4 regions of the Turicibacter sp. TJ11 genome follow, and region 4 is predicted to be linked to each of the others. Evidence: riboswitches for the same ligand, from Rfam matches in the RefSeq annotation. Region 4 holds a riboswitch; each other region holds the start of a gene.
The links. Region 4 has a riboswitch for lysine ahead of lysA (diaminopimelate decarboxylase). Riboswitches for the same ligand answer to the same signal wherever they lie in the genome.
Positions count from the first base shown of each region.

Region 1 (4,907 bases), 190 kb from region 4:
CAACCATTTGTTGTGAATGTCCTGTAATTTCACAATCAGCAATACCGATATAAGGATGGATGGTTGGACAAATATTACTAATATTTCCGATATCCACTGATCCAGTACTTGATTTATGTGGATGAATTTCTTTAATTCCTAGTGAACGAATATTTTCGTTAAACGTTTGTGAAAGAATCTCATTTGTTTTTAAATCATCGTAAGATAACTCATAGTTACTTACTTCTAACGTTGCTCCTGTCATTAAAGCTGCTCCTTGAGCAATCCCTAACACTTTTTCCTTAACAACTGCTAAGTATTCTTTAGTAGCTGCGCGAATATAAAATTGTGCTGTTGCATGTTCAGGTACAATGTTAGCAGCGACCCCACCATTTGTAATGATTCCATGCATTCTTACATCTGATGTTACGTGTTGACGTAACGCATCAACACCATTAAATAATTGAATGACTGCATTTAAAGCATTAATTCCATCTTCAGGAGATGCTGCGGCATGTGAAGGACGCCCTGTATAATCAAATTGTAAAGCTTCCATTGCAAGTGAAGTTCCACTTTCTGTTGTATAGCCAGAAGGATGAACCATCATGACCGCATCTAATCCATTAAAGACCCCTGCTTCTGTCATCGTTACTTTAGCACCATTTGTTTCTTCTGCTGGTGTACCAAAGACATAAACTTTTCCACCCACTTCATCGATTACTTTGCTAAGAGCTACCCCTGCCCCAACACTAATCACACCGATCATATTATGACCGCATCCATGTCCTAGTTCAGGTAACGCATCATATTCACAAAGATAAGCGACTGATAATCCTGGTTTTCCACTATCATAAACAGCTTCAAATGCCGTCTCTAATCCTGCTACAGGACATTTAATTTCAAAGTTATGTTCTTTTAAAAATGTTGTTAATGTTTCAACTGCTTGATACTCTTGATTTCCAAGTTCCGGATGATCATGAATAAAGCGATTCATTTGTACTAAACGTTCTTTTAAAGATTCCCCAATTGTTAATAACTGCTCTTTCATTCTAACATCTCCTTATGACCATCCCATTAAGATGGCAACTGTAATAAAGATTATAGCTAATACTCCAAAAATTAATTGTAACGGTAAAATCCATTTAACCCATTTTGACCAAGGAATACCTGATACCCCTAAACAAGCCATTAATACTGCACTTGTTGGGAAAATAGCATTTGAGAATCCATCACCAAATTGGAAAATTAAAATAGATGTTTGTGGTGTAATACCTACTAACTCTCCAAGTGGTGCCATAATCGGCATTGTTAAGGCTGCTTGTCCAGAACCTGATGAGATAAAGAAATTGATGAACATTTGAACAAAGAACATGACATATCCAGCAACTAATGAAGGTAATTGACCGATGAAATTAGATAATTGATAAAGAATCGTATCGATAATTTGACCATTTTCAGCTAAGATCACAATCCCGCGAGCAAACCCAACAACAACAGCTGCTCCAATCATATCTTTTGCTCCGCTAACAAATGAATTAGCCATATCATCTAAACTTAAGCGTCCAATAAGCCCAGACACAATCCCAGTTGCTAAAAATAATGCTGCAATTTCAGAAATTCCAAAATCAAACTTTAAAACTCCAACGACAATTCCCGCTAAACAAAGTAAAATTAACGATAAAATCAATTTATGTCTAGTCGTAAATTCAAGATGCTCATTCTCTGATTCTTTTAATTGTTCACGTCGAGCTTGATCAATTTCATAAACTGGACTTAACTCTGGATTACGTTTAATTCGACGACCATACCACATTAAAAATAATGTAGCAGCAATCGTTGTTACAGCCCAAACTAATGTACGATATCCAACACCTGATCCAGCTTGTACGTTAGCAATATTTTGTGCGACACCAACTGAAAATGGATTAATCATTGCGGTAGCAAAACCAACAATACATCCCATATAAGAGATGGCCATCGCCATAATACTATCATACCCTAAAGCTAAGCATAAAGGAATGAGCATTGTAATAAATGGAATGGCTTCTTCCGTCATTCCAAAGACAGCTCCACCGATTGAGAACAATCCTGTGATCACCGGAATCATTAACATTTCTTTTCCTTTGAATGATTTGACCGCATTTGTCATTCCGGCATCAATGGCACGAGTTTTTGTAATAATCGCAATTGATCCACTAACTACAAATAAAAATGCGATAATTTCAGAAGCACCCATCATTCCTTCTAATGGAGCTTGTAGTAAACTAAAAATTCCTTGTGGTGTCTGTTCAACATAACTAAATGATCCGTCAACAACGACTGTTCTCCCTGCATCATTAACGATACGATCATAAGCTCCTGCTGGTAAAACCCAAGTTGCAACAGCAACAATCGCTAAAATAAAAGAAATAATAACTAATGTATGTGGAACTTTAAACTCTTTGGTTCCCTCTTTTTCGTGTGTTTTTGCTCTTTTTAAGCTTAACATATTTCTCTCTCCTTTTATTTCATGTTTAAATAGCTTTTAGTTTAAGGAGGTAAGTAAAAAGTCTTGAGCCATTCACTCAAGACCTTCAGAAAAGAAAAGTACCACCCTTAACTTCCAGTTCTTAAATGATAATTCTCCACAGTAATTAAAGGGACTTTAACATCGCAATCAAAAAGTCCTGAGTATCACTCAAGACTTTTATCATATAACCGAATTAAGTTAGGATGATTTAAATCTGGAATGATAGCTCTCCACAATAGTTATTGTGACAATGTTAAGCATATTATACTTAACACCAGCTCTATAGCCTTAAAGTATCAGCTATAGACTTCGGCGAGAATTCCTTTCCTATTGAATCAACGTCTTCACTCCTCAATAGTACTCTTAATTACCGCACCTCTATCTAAAACCTATTTAATTTATAATTTTATCTTATCTTATTTTATACATAAAAACAACATTATTTTATAAAATACTATTAATTATCCGATACTTTTTAGTGTTGTAGATAAAAAAACTCTTATTTTCGACCCATTTTTACATCCCTATATATCAATTATAAGAAAAATTTCTTTCTATATTAATATAACTTCAAATAAAAAGGAGTCTCAAGGAGACTCCTTTTTTACTTAAGTAAAGCTTTGATTGCATCTGAGACAAACTCTACATTTGTACCGACAATTACTTGAACATTCGTTTTATTTAAATGAACAATTCCACGAGCACCCACTGATTTTAAACCTTTTTCGTCAATTAGTGATGAATCACTAACTTCTAAACGTAAACGCGTGGCACAATTATCTACCGATAAAAGATTATCAATTCCACCTAAGTATTTAACGTATTGTCTTGCTAGATCTTTATAATCTCCGCTAATAACTGTATTTTCTGTAAATTCATCCTCGTCGTCCTCACGACCAGGAGTAGGCAAGTTAAACTTAATAATTGCAAAATAAAAGACAGTAAAGTAAATGATGGCTACAACTACTCCAACCACTAAGAGAAGTAATGGTTTAGTGGCAAAGTTAAAGTTTAAAATATAATCAAGAAATCCAGCTGAGAACGTAAAACCATGTAAAATGCCTAATAAATCAACAATAAATCCTGAAATAGCTGATAGTAAGGCGTGTAATACTAATAAGATAGGTGATAAGAAAATAAACAAAAATTCAAGAGGTTCAGTTACCCCTGTTAAAAAAGCGGTGAATCCTAATGAAAGTAACATTCCTCCAATTGCTTTTCGTTTTTCCTTTTTAGCAGCAAAATAAATAGCTAACGCTAGAGCTGGAAGACCAAACATCATAACTGGGAAAAATCCAGCCATAAAATGTCCCGCTGTTGGATCGCCTGCAAAGAATCGATTTAAATCTCCGGTTGCTCCATTGAACTCTCCTAATTGGAACCAGAAAAATGAATTTAACACATGATGTAATCCTAACGGAATTAATAAACGGTTAAAGAACATGTACCCTGCAACTCCAAATGCTCCTAATCCTGCAATTTGAATGGATACGTTAGCTAAAAAGCCTTGAATGACTGGCCAAACGATAGCTAGTGGAATAGAAACAACAAATGAAATAAGTCCTGTCATAATTGGGACAAAGCGGCGTCCCCCAAAGAAGGCTAAAAATTCTGGTAATTTGGTGTTTCTAAACTTGTTATAGGCTAAACCTGCAATAACACCAGCGATGATTCCACCTAAAAATGAAATATCTAGTGTTCCAACGATATCTACTGCATAATGTTGTCCCCAATACTCTGCACAAACATTTGTTAGCGTTAAGTATGAAATAACTCCAGCTAATCCCGCTGCTCCATTTTGATCATCTGATAACCCAACAGCAACACCAACCGCAAATAACAGTGGTAAGTTATTAAATAAAGCTGATCCGGCTGCTGCTAAAAATGGTAAAACCATATCAACACCTGGAATAAAACCTAATGCTTCAATGACATCTGCTTGGCCAAAACGAAGCATTAAACCTGCAATCGGTAAGCAGGCAATTGGTAACATTAACGATTTACCGATACGTTGTAGGAACTTTATCATTTGTTCATCCCTCCATAAGATATCTTATATTTATAAAAATACTGTGCGAATCGCATCAATATTTTCATAACCCACTTCATGTTTATACTCTTTTATAATCACCATCGAGTAATAAAGATGCTGCTTCCTCATCAAGTATTAGAACAACATCATGATGAAATTGTAAGATAGATGCTGGGACTTCGGGTTGTACTTTTCCATAAACCATATCATGAATGGCTTGAGCTTTACTAGTTCCTGTCGCTAATAGCATAATTTTGCGACTTTTAAAAATCGATCCAGTCCCCATGGTAATCGCATATTTAGGAACTTCATCAATATGATTAAAAAATCGTGCATTAGCTTGACGAGTCGATTCATCTAATTCAACAATATGTGTTCCTTTTTCAA
Region 1 is NZ_CP069349.1:2,345,964-2,350,870, reverse strand. Features, by position in the region: gene JRC48_RS11265 (M20 family metallopeptidase) at 1-1,027, opposite strand, end outside; gene JRC48_RS11260 (YfcC family protein) at 1,040-2,467, opposite strand; lysine riboswitch at 2,704-2,877, opposite strand; gene nagE (N-acetylglucosamine-specific PTS transporter subunit IIBC) at 3,093-4,517, opposite strand; gene nagB (glucosamine-6-phosphate deaminase) at 4,600-4,907, opposite strand, start outside.
Region 1: it holds a riboswitch for lysine, as region 4 does, so the genes downstream of both, JRC48_RS11260 (YfcC family protein) here and lysA (diaminopimelate decarboxylase) in region 4, are expected to answer to the same signal.

Region 2 (4,907 bases), 1.0 Mb from region 4:
TCATTCCTTCTTTCTTTTAAAAATAATTTCTTATTTTAATTTTTCCTCTTCAAACTTTAAAATTTTGTCTTCATAACCTTCGATTTTATACTCTAAATAAGATAGTGTTTGTTGAATTTCACTCGCTTTTTTTCTAATTTGATCACGCTGTTCTAGCAAAATTGCTTTACGTAAATGCAAGGTCGAAGGTCCTTTTCGATATAATGAAACATACTCAATTAATGCTTCAATTGAAACACCAGCTTGACGCATGCTCTTAATATAAAACACCCAATTACAATCCATTTCCGTATATTCACGATATCCTTTTGAATTTCTTTTAATTGGTGGAAGAAGTCCAATTTTCTCATAATAACGTAATGTGTCAACTGAAATATCATACTTTTTACTTACTTCTTTAATTGTCATACCCTAACCTCTTCTACGCTCAATTTAAAACCTAATGTTTCTTATCCTCTTAATTCCAATACAACGAATTAATTTGTCAATTTCTAACCTATCATATATAGGTTCAATGCTGTCTTTTCAAACTGACTTCCCACATAAAACCTTTCTGTTTCACTCATTATCGTAACATTAACTCTTCGCTTTCCCCTTTAGCTTTCATTACACCGCTATTATATCGGATGAAGTGAACTCCATAGCAAGAGAAAAAGTTAGTTTTTTCTAAAAAGTTACTTCAGCAGATATTCAAGCCCTTAAATAAAAAAAGACAGTATCCAAAGATACTGTCTAATATGATTAGCGTTGTTTTTTACGATCTTGACGAACTAAGCGTACGACTGCTTCAACGTGTGACGTTTGTGGGAACATATCCACCGGTTGAATATAATCGACACGATATTTTTTCGTCAATTCTTTTAAGTTTTTCGCAAGTGTTGATGGGTTACATGACACATAAACAATAGTTTTTGGTTGAACACGTTTTAACATGTTAATTAATTCATCACCCATTCCTGTACGAGGTGGGTCTACAATCACGACATCTGGTTTAAATCCTTCATTCACCCACTTTGGTACAATTTGTTCCGCTTTTCCTACTGCATAATACGTATTCGTTAATCCGTTTAACTTCGCATTTTCTTTTGCATCTGCAATCGCTTGACGAGTAATATCTACTCCGCGCACTTCACTCGCTTTATCTGCCACCCATTGACCGATCGTTCCAACACCACAGTAAGCATCCACTACTTTTTCATTTCCTGTTAAAGCCGCTGCATACTTCACTTGGTTATATAATTTAATCGTTTGTTCTGGATTTAACTGATAAAACGCACGTGGTGATAAATTAAACTTAAAGCGTCCTAACTCATCTGAAATGAATTTTTCTCCCGCAATATGTTTCATTTCTTTTCCGAAGATTTCATGTGTATCTTCATTATTAATGTTTAAATAAACAGACTTCACGTCTTTACAATACTTCATTAAATCTTTCGCTAACGCATCCATTTTCTTGAAATCATTATTAGCAAAAACAAACGTCACTTGTACTTCACCTGTTTTAAATCCACGACGAACCACAATGTAACGTGCTGTTCCTTTGCGTGTTTTTGGTGCATAAGCAAACACTTTATAATCATCTAATAAATCAACCGCATGATTAATAACCGTATTAATTTCTTCATATTGAACGTCACAATCTGTCACATTCACTAACTCTCGTGAATTCATGCTATAAAATCCAACCATGATTCCATCTTGATCATAACCGACTGGCATTTGAGCGCGATTGCGGTAATTATATGGATCTTTCATGCCGATCGTTGGACGAATATCACACTCATCTGGATCTAAATTCGTATAGCGTTCAATCGCTTGTGAAACAGCGTCACGTTTAATACGAAGTTGCTCCTGATAAGACATGTGTTGTAATTGACATCCACCACATTGACCATACACTTCACAAGCAGGTTGCACACGATGTTTAGATTTACGTTTCACACGTACGAGTTCCGCTTCTGCGTAACCACCTGCCACACGTGTACAAGTCGCAACCACTTCTTCACCAACTAAAGTCCCTGGAATAAAGACTGCTTGTTTTTTATAATAACCGATACCTTCTCCATTGATACCGATACGTTTAATCGTCACTAAAAATTCTTGACCAACCTTTAAAGGCGACATATTCATGTATTAAAACCTCCAATGCTTTTTTGAGCTATCATTTATCTTACCACATTCCCTGTTATTTTACATCGAAATCCCTACATTTCACGACAGATTTTATTTACAATTTAAACGATTTTTATAAATACGGCTTGACTATTTACTAAAAGATGCTAGAATAATGGTTAATTGAATATGTCTCTTGTTCTCTTTGATGAGTTAGAGGTGCGTGTCCAATGAGTAGGAGTTTTGAGAGTGACGTCGATGACAAATTCCAAAAGGTGTCCACGCCGAAGTCTTGTTTGTGTCAACCAAACGAGTACTGGGGTTACATTGAAGAAATGTAAAACTGTCACTACAATTGTAGTGGAGGACTAATGATCGGAGAGTTAAATGATATACTTGCACCTATTGTCTAAAAATTAGACCTGTTAGAGCCATGTATGAGTTTAACTCAACGTGGCTCTTTTTTCTTTATCAAAAGAACAATGCCCTATTCAATTGCACTAACAACTGAGGAGAGAATGATTATGGTTGGAACAATTTATTCCTTAATTCCAGCACTCTTAACGATTGCACTCGTTGTTTTGACGCGTCGCGTTGTATTATCACTTAGTATGGGTGCCATCTCTGCTGCTTTTATTTTAGCCAACTTCAGCATCGTTCAAACAATACAAACATTAGTTGGCACTTTTTTAAATCTTATTTTCGAAGAAAATGGATTACTCGGTTTTTTAAATGATTGGAATTTATCCATTCTCTTTTTCTTATTAGCTTTAGGTGTTATTACCGCTTATATTGTGTTATCAGGTGGTGCATCTGCCTTTTCTAAGGCGATTGTGAAACATGTGAATTCACGTGAAGGGGTTCAGTACACCTCAGCTCTTCTTGGAATTTTAATTTTTGTTGATGATTACTTTAATGCGCTTGTCGTTGGCAATGTTTCTAAGCCGTTAGCTAAACAACAAAAGATCTCACGTGCTCGTTTAGCCTACATTGTCGATTCAACTTCAGCACCTATTTGTGTCATCTCTCCTATTTCAAGTTGGGCAACCGGAATTATGGGTTCGATGGCTGTTATTTTTACAAGTACAGGCGCAACCTATAATACGTTCTTTGCCTTTTTACAAACAATTCCTTACCATTTTTATGTGATCACTTGTGTCCTCATGGTCTTTGTTGTCATTAAGTATAACTTAAATCTTGGGGTTATGAAAAAGTATGAACAAGATGCTTTAAATGGTAACGATTCGTCTTTAAGTCGTGCTGAAGTGATCAGTACTCACGGATGTGAGGTTGAGTCATCAAAAGGAACGATGTGGGAATTAATCCTTCCTATTTTGACTTTAATTATCGTCACAGTCTTAACCATGGCTTATACAGGCTATGTGGGTGCTGTACGTGGTGAATCAGAATTTAATTTATTCTTTGCCATTCTCGATAATATCAAGTTATCAACCTCACTTCGCGTGGGTGGAGCAGCGGGACTTATTGTTTCTATGGGACTTACCTATCGACATGTTTCAAAGGGTGAAGTAACAAAAAAACAATATCTTCATTCTTTCTTCTTAGGTATTAAATCAATGACTGGTGCTATCGTTATTTTATTATTAGCGTGGGCTATCTGTGATTTAGTTGGGGCTCTTGATGCGGGTGGTTATTTAGCATCGATCATCACATCAGCTCATATTAATCCTAACTTTATTCCAGTTGTCATGTTTATCATGGCAAGTTTGATGGCATTTGCCACAGGGACATCCTGGGGATCATTTGGAATTTTACTTCCGATTGCTGGATCAGTCGCCGCTGCCATTGAGATGAATTTAATGATTCCTGTCATGGCTGCCGTTTTATCAGGTGCCATCTTCGGAGATCATGCCTCTCCTATTTCAGACACCACTTTACTATCTGCAACCGGATCAGGGTGTGATCTAGCTGCACACTTTAACTCACAATTACCTTATGCCCTTTTATCGGCTGTTATTGCATCACTTGGATATATTTCATTTGGTTTAACCGAAAGCTTATGGATAGCTTATCTAGTAATGTTCATCAGTATCATTACAACAATTTTTTATGCAAAAGCACAAAAATCAAAGGTGGAAAAAATCAGATAAATGAATAAAAGGAACTAACAGCAGGGGGGAAACTGCGTGTTAGCTCCTTTTTATATATTAAAGAGAGGTTGAAAGAATTGGAGAAGAAAGTCTCTGATAGAATGATTAATTTTCACCCTAAAACGAACCACTCTATCACTAGACTTATTGATAAATAGAGAACTTTAGTAAAAGTCTAAAGCATAGTCCCACCATGAAAGACTATTAACTTGGGAGGTTATCTCTATACAACATCATTATAGGCACGCTATTTAAATCTTAAACAACAATTTCAACTTTTTTTATCAACTGTTAAATATTTCATGTGAGAATAAAAAAAATCCTTGAGAGGGGGAACTCTCAAGGACACGTTAAACGGTCGTGGGGGAACACGATCCGTTTAGGGAGTGAGAAAACATAATGAATAAGAAAATCAAAGGGGGAGAAAATTTATTATCATTTTCATCCATAGTTATTATGGCACAAAATTATGTACAAAAAATGTTTGAAACGTGTTTTTTATGTGTTCTGAAGATATTTATATGGCAAAAACCAACAAATTCAAATAAAAATTTATCATCTATTCGATCACGACTGGATTTTCACGAGTCATTAAATATTGTAATGATTTAAATTCGTATCCTTGGCGACGAAGCTCAGGAATTAATTTATCTAAGCACTCTGCATTATCACTTGAAATACTAT
Region 2 is NZ_CP069349.1:1,530,163-1,535,069, forward strand. Features, by position in the region: gene JRC48_RS07450 (MerR family transcriptional regulator) at 31-408, opposite strand; gene rlmD (23S rRNA (uracil(1939)-C(5))-methyltransferase RlmD) at 742-2,130, opposite strand; lysine riboswitch at 2,319-2,491, shown strand; gene JRC48_RS07460 (Na+/H+ antiporter NhaC family protein) at 2,637-4,223, shown strand; gene pdaA (delta-lactam-biosynthetic de-N-acetylase) at 4,783-4,907, opposite strand, start outside.
Region 2: it holds a riboswitch for lysine, as region 4 does, so the genes downstream of both, JRC48_RS07460 (Na+/H+ antiporter NhaC family protein) here and lysA (diaminopimelate decarboxylase) in region 4, are expected to answer to the same signal.

Region 3 (4,907 bases), 1.1 Mb from region 4:
TTAAAACTTCTAAATTCCCAAAATATTTTTTTAATCCATGAATGTTAATGATTTGACTTGCTTCCACTTTAATCCCTCCTTAGCTTAGCGAGTTCGGCATGGTTTGGGATGCTGGAAAAGATGTTTTTGGCATATTCATTTTCTTTTCCACTAATCTTAAAATTTGAGAGGTAATCGTTGTAAGAACTAAATAAATGAGACATGTAATGAAAAAAGTTTCCGAGTATAACATGGCACTTCCAGCTACTGAACGTGATTGGAAGAATAATTCAATTACTCCGATCACGTTTAGCATTGAGCTATCTTTAATATTAACAATAAACTCATTACCGATCGATGGGAATGAATTCTTAATGGCTTGAGGTAAAACGATGTAGATCATCGTCTGCACACTATTCATTCCGATACTACGTGCCGCTTCGACTTGTCCACGTTCAACCGACTGAATTCCAGAACGAATAATCTCTGACATGTAAGCACCTGTATTAACTGAAATAATGACAATCCCAGCTGTCATCGCATCCCATCCTAAAACCGGACGTAGTGCATAATACAAAAACATAGCTTGAACCATCATTGGTGTTCCTCTAAAGAACCAAACATAAATTCCTATTAATGCATGTAAGGTTTTTTTAGTTACCTTAGCACTTCTTGAGTCACGTGGTTCAATCTCAATTGCACGAACGCCTCCTAAGATTAAACCGATCATGAGCCCTAAAAGCGTCCCTAATAACGCTAAAAATAACGTCATTTTAATTCCGTACCAAAACAATTGATAATTATTTGTAAATAAACGATAAGCTTTTTCTAAAAAGTCAACTTGAAACATCATAAATTTCGACCTACTCCCCTGTTGGCGCTGACTCACGTGCCGCCATCATCCACTCATCACGTGTTGCCTCTGAAATTGAATCTAAAGCAGACTGAACGTCATTAAAGAAGTCCGTTCCTCGACTACCTTCTTTTAACCCAATTGAAACTGATGTATCCACATCAAATCCTTGTCCCTCATTGAACTGAACAATCGTTAAATCAGGATTTGCTTGAACAACCCCTTCAGCAACTGGTAATTCTGCCGTGATTCCATCACTTTCACCACTTAATAACGTTTGAACTAATTCTGGATAACTTGAACGTGGCGTTAAATGATTAACTCCAGGAATTTGATCAATAATTTCATCATAGCTCGTATTCATTTGCCCGATGACATTTGCTCCATTAAAGTCAGCAATTGATGTTGCATTTTTATAATTTCCATCTCCTCTTACAATCATGACCATTTCTGACTCAAAATATGGTGTCGTAAAATCAATCCCTTGTTCACGTTCTTCATCTGCCGTCATTCCTGCAATGATCGCATTGATTTCCCCTGACTCAAGTGCAGGTTGTAACCCGTCCCAATCTAATTTTTTCACCACTAGTTCTTTTCCTAATGAATCCGCAATTTTTGAAGCGACTCTGACGTCATAACCATCACATAGTCCCGCTCCACCAATCGAAACACTTGTGTCTGTTTGCTGAGTTGTTTGCCAGTTAAACGGTGCATAGTTACACTCCATTCCGACAATAAACTGATCTTGTTCATTTGTTTGATTAGCTCCACATCCAACTAATAACGAACCAACTGCTAAAACTCCAATAAATTTTTTCATATGCTTGACGCTCCCCTTTTGATTTTCTTTAACAAAAAAAGCCGTGCTATTAAACACGACTACTTTTAAAGTTCGTTGTATTAATAGCTCCTCTTCATTACTGAAGGAGTGTTACAGGTATTCCCTGCAACCCCAAGCTAGACATCCGCCAATGCTAACTTTCGGCGATGATTACCTTTCCTATTCTTCTTCGTCTGCCGACTCCAAATAGTACTCTGACGCACCGCTACCTCTATACGATTTTTTCTTGTTGAAGTTAATATACCATAATTTTACATATAGTGCAAGTATTGTTAATTAATTTTATTCATTTTATATTTCAAGATCATTTATTTTAGAATCATTTTTAATAAAATATAACTGTAATTTATAAACTCTATCCTCTTAAACAAAAAGACATAGGCTAATCCTATGTCTTTTATTCTATTTCAATTCAACAACGGTTGCACCCGTTCCACCTTCACCAGCTCCACCAAATCTAAATGAAGCGACATGTTTGTTATTTTTTAAATATTTATGAACCCCTTGACGAAGTGCACCTGTACCATGTCCGTGAATAATGGTAACGGATTGATATCCCGCTAATAAAATATCGTCGAAGTATTTATCTAAACGTAACATCGCATCTTCATAACGTTCTCCACGTAAATCTAATTGAATCCCTACGTTTGTATTACGTTTATGAATCACTTTACCTTTTTTCGTTTCTTGTTTTTTAACCGCTGGACGAATGTATTCTAAGTCCTCTTCTTTAATGTTAACTTTCATCATTCCAAGTTGTACCATCCACTCACCATTTTTCGTTTTTTCAATGAGTTCTCCTTGACGACTTAATGAAAGCACCATGACCTCATCTCCAGCTTTTAATGGTCCTTTATTTTTAGCTTTACGTTTAAATTGTTCTGCTTGCTTCGCTTCTGATCGTTTAAGTGAGGTTAATTTTTCTGTTAACTCATGATCTTTAATTGTTAAATCGGCGACTTTTTTCGCTTGGCGTAAATCTGCTACGATTTGTTCTGCCTCTTCTTTCGCTTGACGAATATTTTCAAACGCTTCTTTTTTAATGTCTTCAAGGACACGTTCACGCTCGGCTTCAAACTTCGCAATCTTACGTTCATAATCAAGACGCATCTCTTCTACTTCTTGATTTTGCTTTTGTAACAGTTGAATTTCGCGATCAAGCTCAAGTCCACGATCTTCTAATTTTGTAATTAAATCGGTCATCTCTGTACGTTCCGTTTCAACATAAGCACGAGCTGATGATAAGATAACTTCTTTTAATCCAAGGCGTTTTGAAATTTCAAAGGCATTTGAACGTCCTGGAACTCCAACTAATAAACGATATGTTGGAGATAATGTCTCAATATTAAATTCAACTGATGCATTAATGACATCATCATTTTCATAAGCATACGCTTTTAATTCTGGATAATGTGACGTGGCAATCGTTCTTGCTCCACGAACTTTGACATAATCTAAAATAGAAATAGCTAGTGATGCTCCCTCTTTTGGATCTGTTCCCGCTCCTAATTCGTCAAATAAGATTAAACTATTAACCGTTAAACGTTCCATGATACGAACGATATTAGTCATGTGCGATGAAAAGGTTGATAAACTTTGTTCAATACTTTGTTCATCTCCAATATCAGCAAAAACATGATCAAAAATCGCTAACTGTGATGTTTCATGAGCTGGAATTAAAAGTCCTGATTGAGCCATTAATGTTAATAATCCCACTGTTTTTAGTGTGACTGTTTTTCCACCTGTATTTGGTCCGGTAATCACAATCGTCGTATACTCATCACCCAGTTCAATATCATTTGGAACAACAGTTTTCGGATCAATTAATGGATGACGAGCTGCGACTAATCGAATAATTCCTTTTGTGTTCATCGTTGGACGTGTCGCTTGAATCATACGAGCATATTTACCTTTAGCAAACATAAAATCAATTTCACCAAGGACATCCACGTTAACGGCTAATGCATCAACGAACTTTTTCACTTCTTCTGTTAAAGCGCGTAAAATACGTTCAATTTCACGACGTTCTTCTACATGATATTCTTGTAACTTATTATTTAAATCAACCACTTCTTTAGGTTCAATAAAATACGTATTTCCTGAAGAAGATTGATCGTGAACCGTTCCACCAAATGTGTTTTTTGCCTCCGCACGAACTGGAACCACGTAACGATCATTACGCATCGTCACAATACCATCTGTTAACTTATTACGACGTTCGGATACAACTTGATTTAAACGCTCTTTAATTCTTGCTTCCGTACTTTGAATCGCACGACGGATACTACGTAACTCAGGTGATGCACTATCTAACACATACCCTGTTTCATCAATACAATCATTAATAGCTGTTTGTAAATTATTTAAAGAAACTAAACTACTCACTTGTGATGAAAAAATAGGTGTTTCTACTTTAATTTCATTTAAACGCTCTGCGAATGCTTTTAATTGTGAAACCGCATATAATAAGCGACTAATCGATAATAATTCTTGTGCGTTTAACATCGCAGAAATTTTTGCTCGTTTAATCGCTTCTGTAATATCTGTCACACCACCTAATGGGGCTTCTCCTAAGGTTAAAATAATACGTAAAGCTTCCTCAGATTGATTTAGTGAATACTCCACTTGTTTTTCATCGACCGATGGAGTTAAATACTCCACTCGCTTTTGACCAAGTGAACAAGCACATAATGAGTCAACCGTTTGTTTAATCTTATTAAATTCTAATATTTGAATGGCTTGTTTCATTTACCTCACTCCAACTAATTTAAAAAATGAAAAAATTTGATCTGTTTTATTTTAACATAAAAACAAATAAAAACCTAGCCTTCGAACGAATCCGATAACTAAGAAATAAGCGTTCATTTTAAGCTTTTTACTCTTGCTTAATCAGCAATGGTTTTATCAATAGTGTACCCCATGTTTGTCATTAGACATAGGAATTTTAGATGTTTTTTGGTAAAATTATAATATCTATAAGTCCAGATAAGTTTTTCATATCGTAAAAACTTTTAGCTGGACTATAGTCTGTCTTAGTATTAAAAAGAATTCCTAACTAATCCTGCTATAAAATGATGAAATATATTTCTGTTTCCATATCTATATGGATAAGGTTAGATAAACGTTCATTTAGATGACGGATCTAAACTTATATCTAAAAAGGGACGGTGTAAAGATGGCAACAATCACACTAACAGTATCTCAGCAACAATTAGAAAAAATGTATCAAACCTA
Region 3 is NZ_CP069349.1:972,876-977,782, forward strand. Features, by position in the region: gene JRC48_RS04555 (amino acid ABC transporter ATP-binding protein) at 1-67, opposite strand, end outside; gene JRC48_RS04560 (amino acid ABC transporter permease) at 80-832, opposite strand; gene JRC48_RS04565 (transporter substrate-binding domain-containing protein) at 843-1,652, opposite strand; lysine riboswitch at 1,729-1,895, opposite strand; gene JRC48_RS04570 (endonuclease MutS2) at 2,076-4,421, opposite strand; gene rnhC (ribonuclease HIII) at 4,849-4,907, shown strand, end outside.
Region 3: it holds a riboswitch for lysine, as region 4 does, so the genes downstream of both, JRC48_RS04565 (transporter substrate-binding domain-containing protein) here and lysA (diaminopimelate decarboxylase) in region 4, are expected to answer to the same signal.

Region 4 (4,907 bases):
AGTAGAAAACATAGCACAATAATAAAAGTGCCGTTAATGTTAACGGCACTTTTTGTATGCATTTATGAAGTTATGTTTTAAATGAATTGACTCATAATATGATTTAGAAATCATCATTCATGGATTACTTTCGTAGCAATTTAGGAGAAATGTTTATTAGATTAATACTTTTTCAAATGCGAGACGTTTACTACCATCTGATAAATAAATAATGCCACAATAGCTGAATTGATTTTTAGCTAATAACTTTTGCATGGATTGATTATCTTCATGAGTATCAATTCTAATACTTGAAATTGCATTTTCTTTACACATGCGTTCAGTATGAAAAATAAACTCAGAAGCAATGCTCATCCCTTTAAAAGAAGAATCAACAGCGACTCGATGCATGACGGCATACTTTTGTTGACTTTTCCATTTACCATTAAAAATTTGATGATAAGTCGGCTCTTCTTCAAATGAAATAACAGCGACTGCAATAATTTTTTTATTTTTAGTTAAAACATAACTTTCTTTTTTTTCAATATCTTGTTTAATCACGGTTGAATTAGGATAGCCATTTTGCCATTGATCAATTCCTTGTTTTTTAAAATAACATTGTGCCTGTTTGATAATCTCCATTATACGCGAAAGGTCATCAAACTTAGCAGCTCTAAACTGTAACATATTATCTCTCCTTTTCATATGAATAAACTTAGTAACTAATGTAGTTGAACACAAAATTTTTGTATATCCGATCAGACTCATTTTCTTAATCAGGATTACTATCATAGATGTAAATAATTAAAAAAAACAATGAGCATTATTTTTAAGAGATAAGCTCGTTTAATCTAACTCTATAAAAACCAATTTATATAACAATAACCAAAAATTATCGATAAAAATTATCTTTAGAAATATGGAAGATACATATAATAATGAAGTATTTTGAAAGGAGGTATTATTATGCAAACTGAAACACGCCGTGTGGTGTTAATTGGTACAGGATTTGTAGGAATGAGTTTCGCCTATTCAATGGTGAATCAAGGTGGAGCTGAAGAGCTAGTCTTAATTGATGTTAATCATGAAAAAGCAGAAGGAGAGGCTATGGACTTAAGCCATGGGATTCCTTTTGGACCTGAAAATATCGAAATTTGGGCTGGGAATTACGAAGACTGTAAATCAGCTGATATCGTTGTTATTACAGCCGGAGTTAATCAACAACCTGGAGAAACACGTTTAGCATTAGTTGAACGAAACGCTAAAATTATGCGTGATGTCGTTGGAAATGTCATGAAATCAGGGTTCAATGGGATTTTATTAATCGCAAGTAACCCAGTTGACGTTTTAACTTATATTGCTTGGCAAGAATCAGGATTACCAAAAAATCGTGTCATTGGGACAGGGACAACACTTGATACAGCCCGTTTACGTCACCAAATTGGTAAATATTTAGATGTTGACCCTCGTAATGTCCATGGTTATATTGTTGGAGAACATGGAGATACAGAAACTCCATTATGGTCACACACAACAGTTGGTGTTAAACCAATCTTTGATATTATCAAAGATCATCCAGAATATAAAATGGAAGACTTAGAAGAAATCTACGTTAATGTTCGTGATGCTGCTTATCATATTATTGAACGTAAACGTGCCACTTACTATGGTATTGGGATGTGTACAACGCGTATCGTTAGAGCTATTTTAAATGATGAAAACTCAGTCTTACCAGTTTCTGTTTATTTAGATGGGCAATACGGACTTCATGATATCTTTACCGGAATGCCAGCTATTATTAACCGTAACGGAATTCGTGAAGTATTCAATTTAAATATTTCAAAAGAAGAACAAGAACAGTTAACAAAATCAGTTTCGATCTTAAAAGAAACATTAGATACTGTTCGCTAAAAAATCAGGGATGTCATTTTTAATGTAAATGAACATCCCTTTTTCATGTTATTAAGTGACTCAGTAAGATACACGATGAATTACTTTTTACTATTTATTAACACACTGATAGCAGCGATTGTAATCATCATTCGTTGGAAATCGTGAATCAACACGTCCCCCTGGACCAACTTCTAGATTACAGTTGGCACAGTACGGAATTTCATCATATGAACCTTCTTCGTAAAAATTAGAAAGTGGTTGCATTATAAGTTCTTCAAACATCACATAACCTCATTTCATTTAATATATAAGTCCAGATAAATTTTCTTTAGAGAAAATTTTTAGCTGGACCATAGAATGTCTTGATAAGTCAAGTAATCCTTAGTTTTGATAATAAACATTAGATGTCAAATACTTATCTGTTTCTATATAGATTAGTTTTATCATACCTTAATTTGAGTTTAAATAAAATATTTTCTCTCTATACCAAGCTAAAAAAAGACCCAGATGACAATAATGAAGTTAAAAACTTTTCTTGGATAAAAAAATACCGCCACTTATATGGATAAGATCACATAAACGTTAAGCTAATAAATTCAAAAAACTCAATTGACAAATGATGGTAAATAGCTAGAATAGATAATAAGATAATAAATGAATTAGGGTAGAGGCCGCGAGACTTAAGAGTAACCATAAGGAGGTAAGCACGATGATTTATGGTGAAAGGAAGAATTGCCGAAGGCTATAACAGATGCTTTAATGTTATAGACCTGGGGATGCATAAAATATATGTATCACTGTCACAAATAGTTATTTGTGTTGAGCTACATTTAATCAATAAAGCTATTTTAAATTTAGTTAGATTTATTATAGCTTTTAGAGGCTCCCTTAATGACTAGTTAAGGGAGTTTTTATTATATAAATGGGCTTCTTTCTACCGTAAAGAAAGGACTATAAAATGAAACTACATGGAACGATGATGGTACAAAACGATCAACTTTATATTGGAGGGATGAGCTGTTTAGAATTAGCTCAAACTTATCAAACGCCACTTTATGTTTTTGATGAACAATTAGCTCGAAAAAATTGTCAAGAATACATGAAGCATTTTAAAGCTAAAGAAAACAATAATCGAGTTGCATACGCGGGTAAAGCCTTTTTACCTTTACATATGTGTCGTTTGATTAAAGATGAAGGACTTTATTTAGATGTTGTATCTGGTGGAGAGTTATATACGGCTCATAAAGTTAATTTTCCTATGGAAAAAGTGTTGTTTCATGGAAACAATAAAACGATTGAAGAAATACAAATGGGACTTGATTTAGGGGTTGGACGATTTGTTGTTGATAACTATTATGAACTCGATTTACTAGAACAATTTTGTAAAGAAAAACAGATGAAGCAAGCGATTTATTTAAGAATTACACCCGGAATTGAAGCTCATACTCATGATTATATCAAAACGGGGCAAATTGATTCCAAGTTTGGTTTTACCTTAACAAATGGTGATTTGTCTGAATGTTTATCAAATTTTCATCAATATCAGCATTTAGAATTGATTGGTTTACATGCTCACATCGGATCACAAATTTTTGATGTGACACCTTTTTTAGATGAAGTCGATATTATGATGAGATTAGTTAAAGAGATTCAAGAATGCTATGATATCCAAATTAAAGAAGTTGACTTAGGTGGAGGAATGGGCGTGTATTACACGAAAAAAGATCAACCCAAAACCATTCAACAATTTTGTGAGGCAATCATTGAACGGGCAGCAGCATCATGTGAGGCACTAGGAATTGAAGTACCGATTCTTGTCATTGAACCCGGACGCTCAATTGTTGCAAATGCTGGAAGTACCCTTTATACGGTTGGTTCGATGAAAGATATAAAAGATGTTCGTACGTATGTGGGTGTTGATGGGGGAATGACCGATAACATTCGCCCATCTTTATATCAAGCAGGTTATGAATGTTCGATTGTCACTAAAATGCGTACAGGTGAACCAAAGCAAGTAACGATTGCAGGAAAGTGCTGTGAAAGTGGCGATATTTTAATTACAGATGTGGACATTAAAGGAATTGAAACTGGGGACATTCTCATTATTGCCTCAACTGGAGCATACGGTTATTCCATGTCATCTAATTATAATAAAATTCCAAAGGCTGCAATCGTTTCAGTTTTAAATGGAGAAGCTCAGGTGATTTGTAAACGACAAAGTTTAGAAGAGTTGCTGTCACTAGAAGTTTAAATAGGGGTGAGAATCAGATGAGGATGCTAGTTCATAAGTACGGGGGAACGTCAGTAGGAACGCTTGAAAAAATTAAAAAAATTGCAAAACGTGTCATTTTAGAAAAAGAAAATGGATATGAAATGGTCGTTGTTGTTTCAGCGATGGGAAAAACAACGGATCACTTAGTAGAGATGTCTAAAGAAATTTCAAAAAATCCAAGTAGGCGAGAACTTGATTTAATTTTATCAACCGGAGAACAAGTTTCAATCGCCTTATTATCGATGGCGTTTCAAGAGCTTGGCTATGATGCGATTGCTTTAACAGGATTTCAAGCGGGAATTAAAACATATGGTCCCCATACGAAAAATAAAATTTTAGATATTGATAGTGACAAAATTCAGAATTATTTATCACAGGGAAAAATCGTCGTTGTCGCTGGATTTCAAGGTATTAATGATGAAGGAGACATTACGACACTTGGACGCGGTGGATCAGACACCACAGCTGTTGCATTAGCCGCTAAACTTAATTGTCCGTGTCATATTTATACCGATGTGGATGGGATTTACTCCGTTGATCCAAGGTTATATCCACAAGCCAAAAAGTTACAGACGGTGAGCTATGAAGAAATGATGGAAATGGCAAGCTTAGGGGCTGGTGTTATGGAAGCACGAGCCATTGAAATTGCCTATAAATATAACATTCCGATCTATGTTGCCTCAAGTATGAATGATGTGGAAGGAACTTATATTAAGGAGTATGATGAAAAAATGGAAGAAAATATTATTACTGGTTTGAGTAT
Region 4 is NZ_CP069349.1:2,533,533-2,538,439, forward strand. Features, by position in the region: gene JRC48_RS12150 (ATP-binding protein) at 1-22, shown strand, start outside; gene JRC48_RS12155 (GNAT family N-acetyltransferase) at 157-666, opposite strand; gene JRC48_RS12160 (L-lactate dehydrogenase) at 946-1,890, shown strand; gene JRC48_RS12165 (hypothetical protein) at 1,981-2,154, opposite strand; lysine riboswitch at 2,530-2,707, shown strand; gene lysA (diaminopimelate decarboxylase) at 2,831-4,123, shown strand; gene JRC48_RS12175 (aspartate kinase) at 4,141-4,907, shown strand, end outside.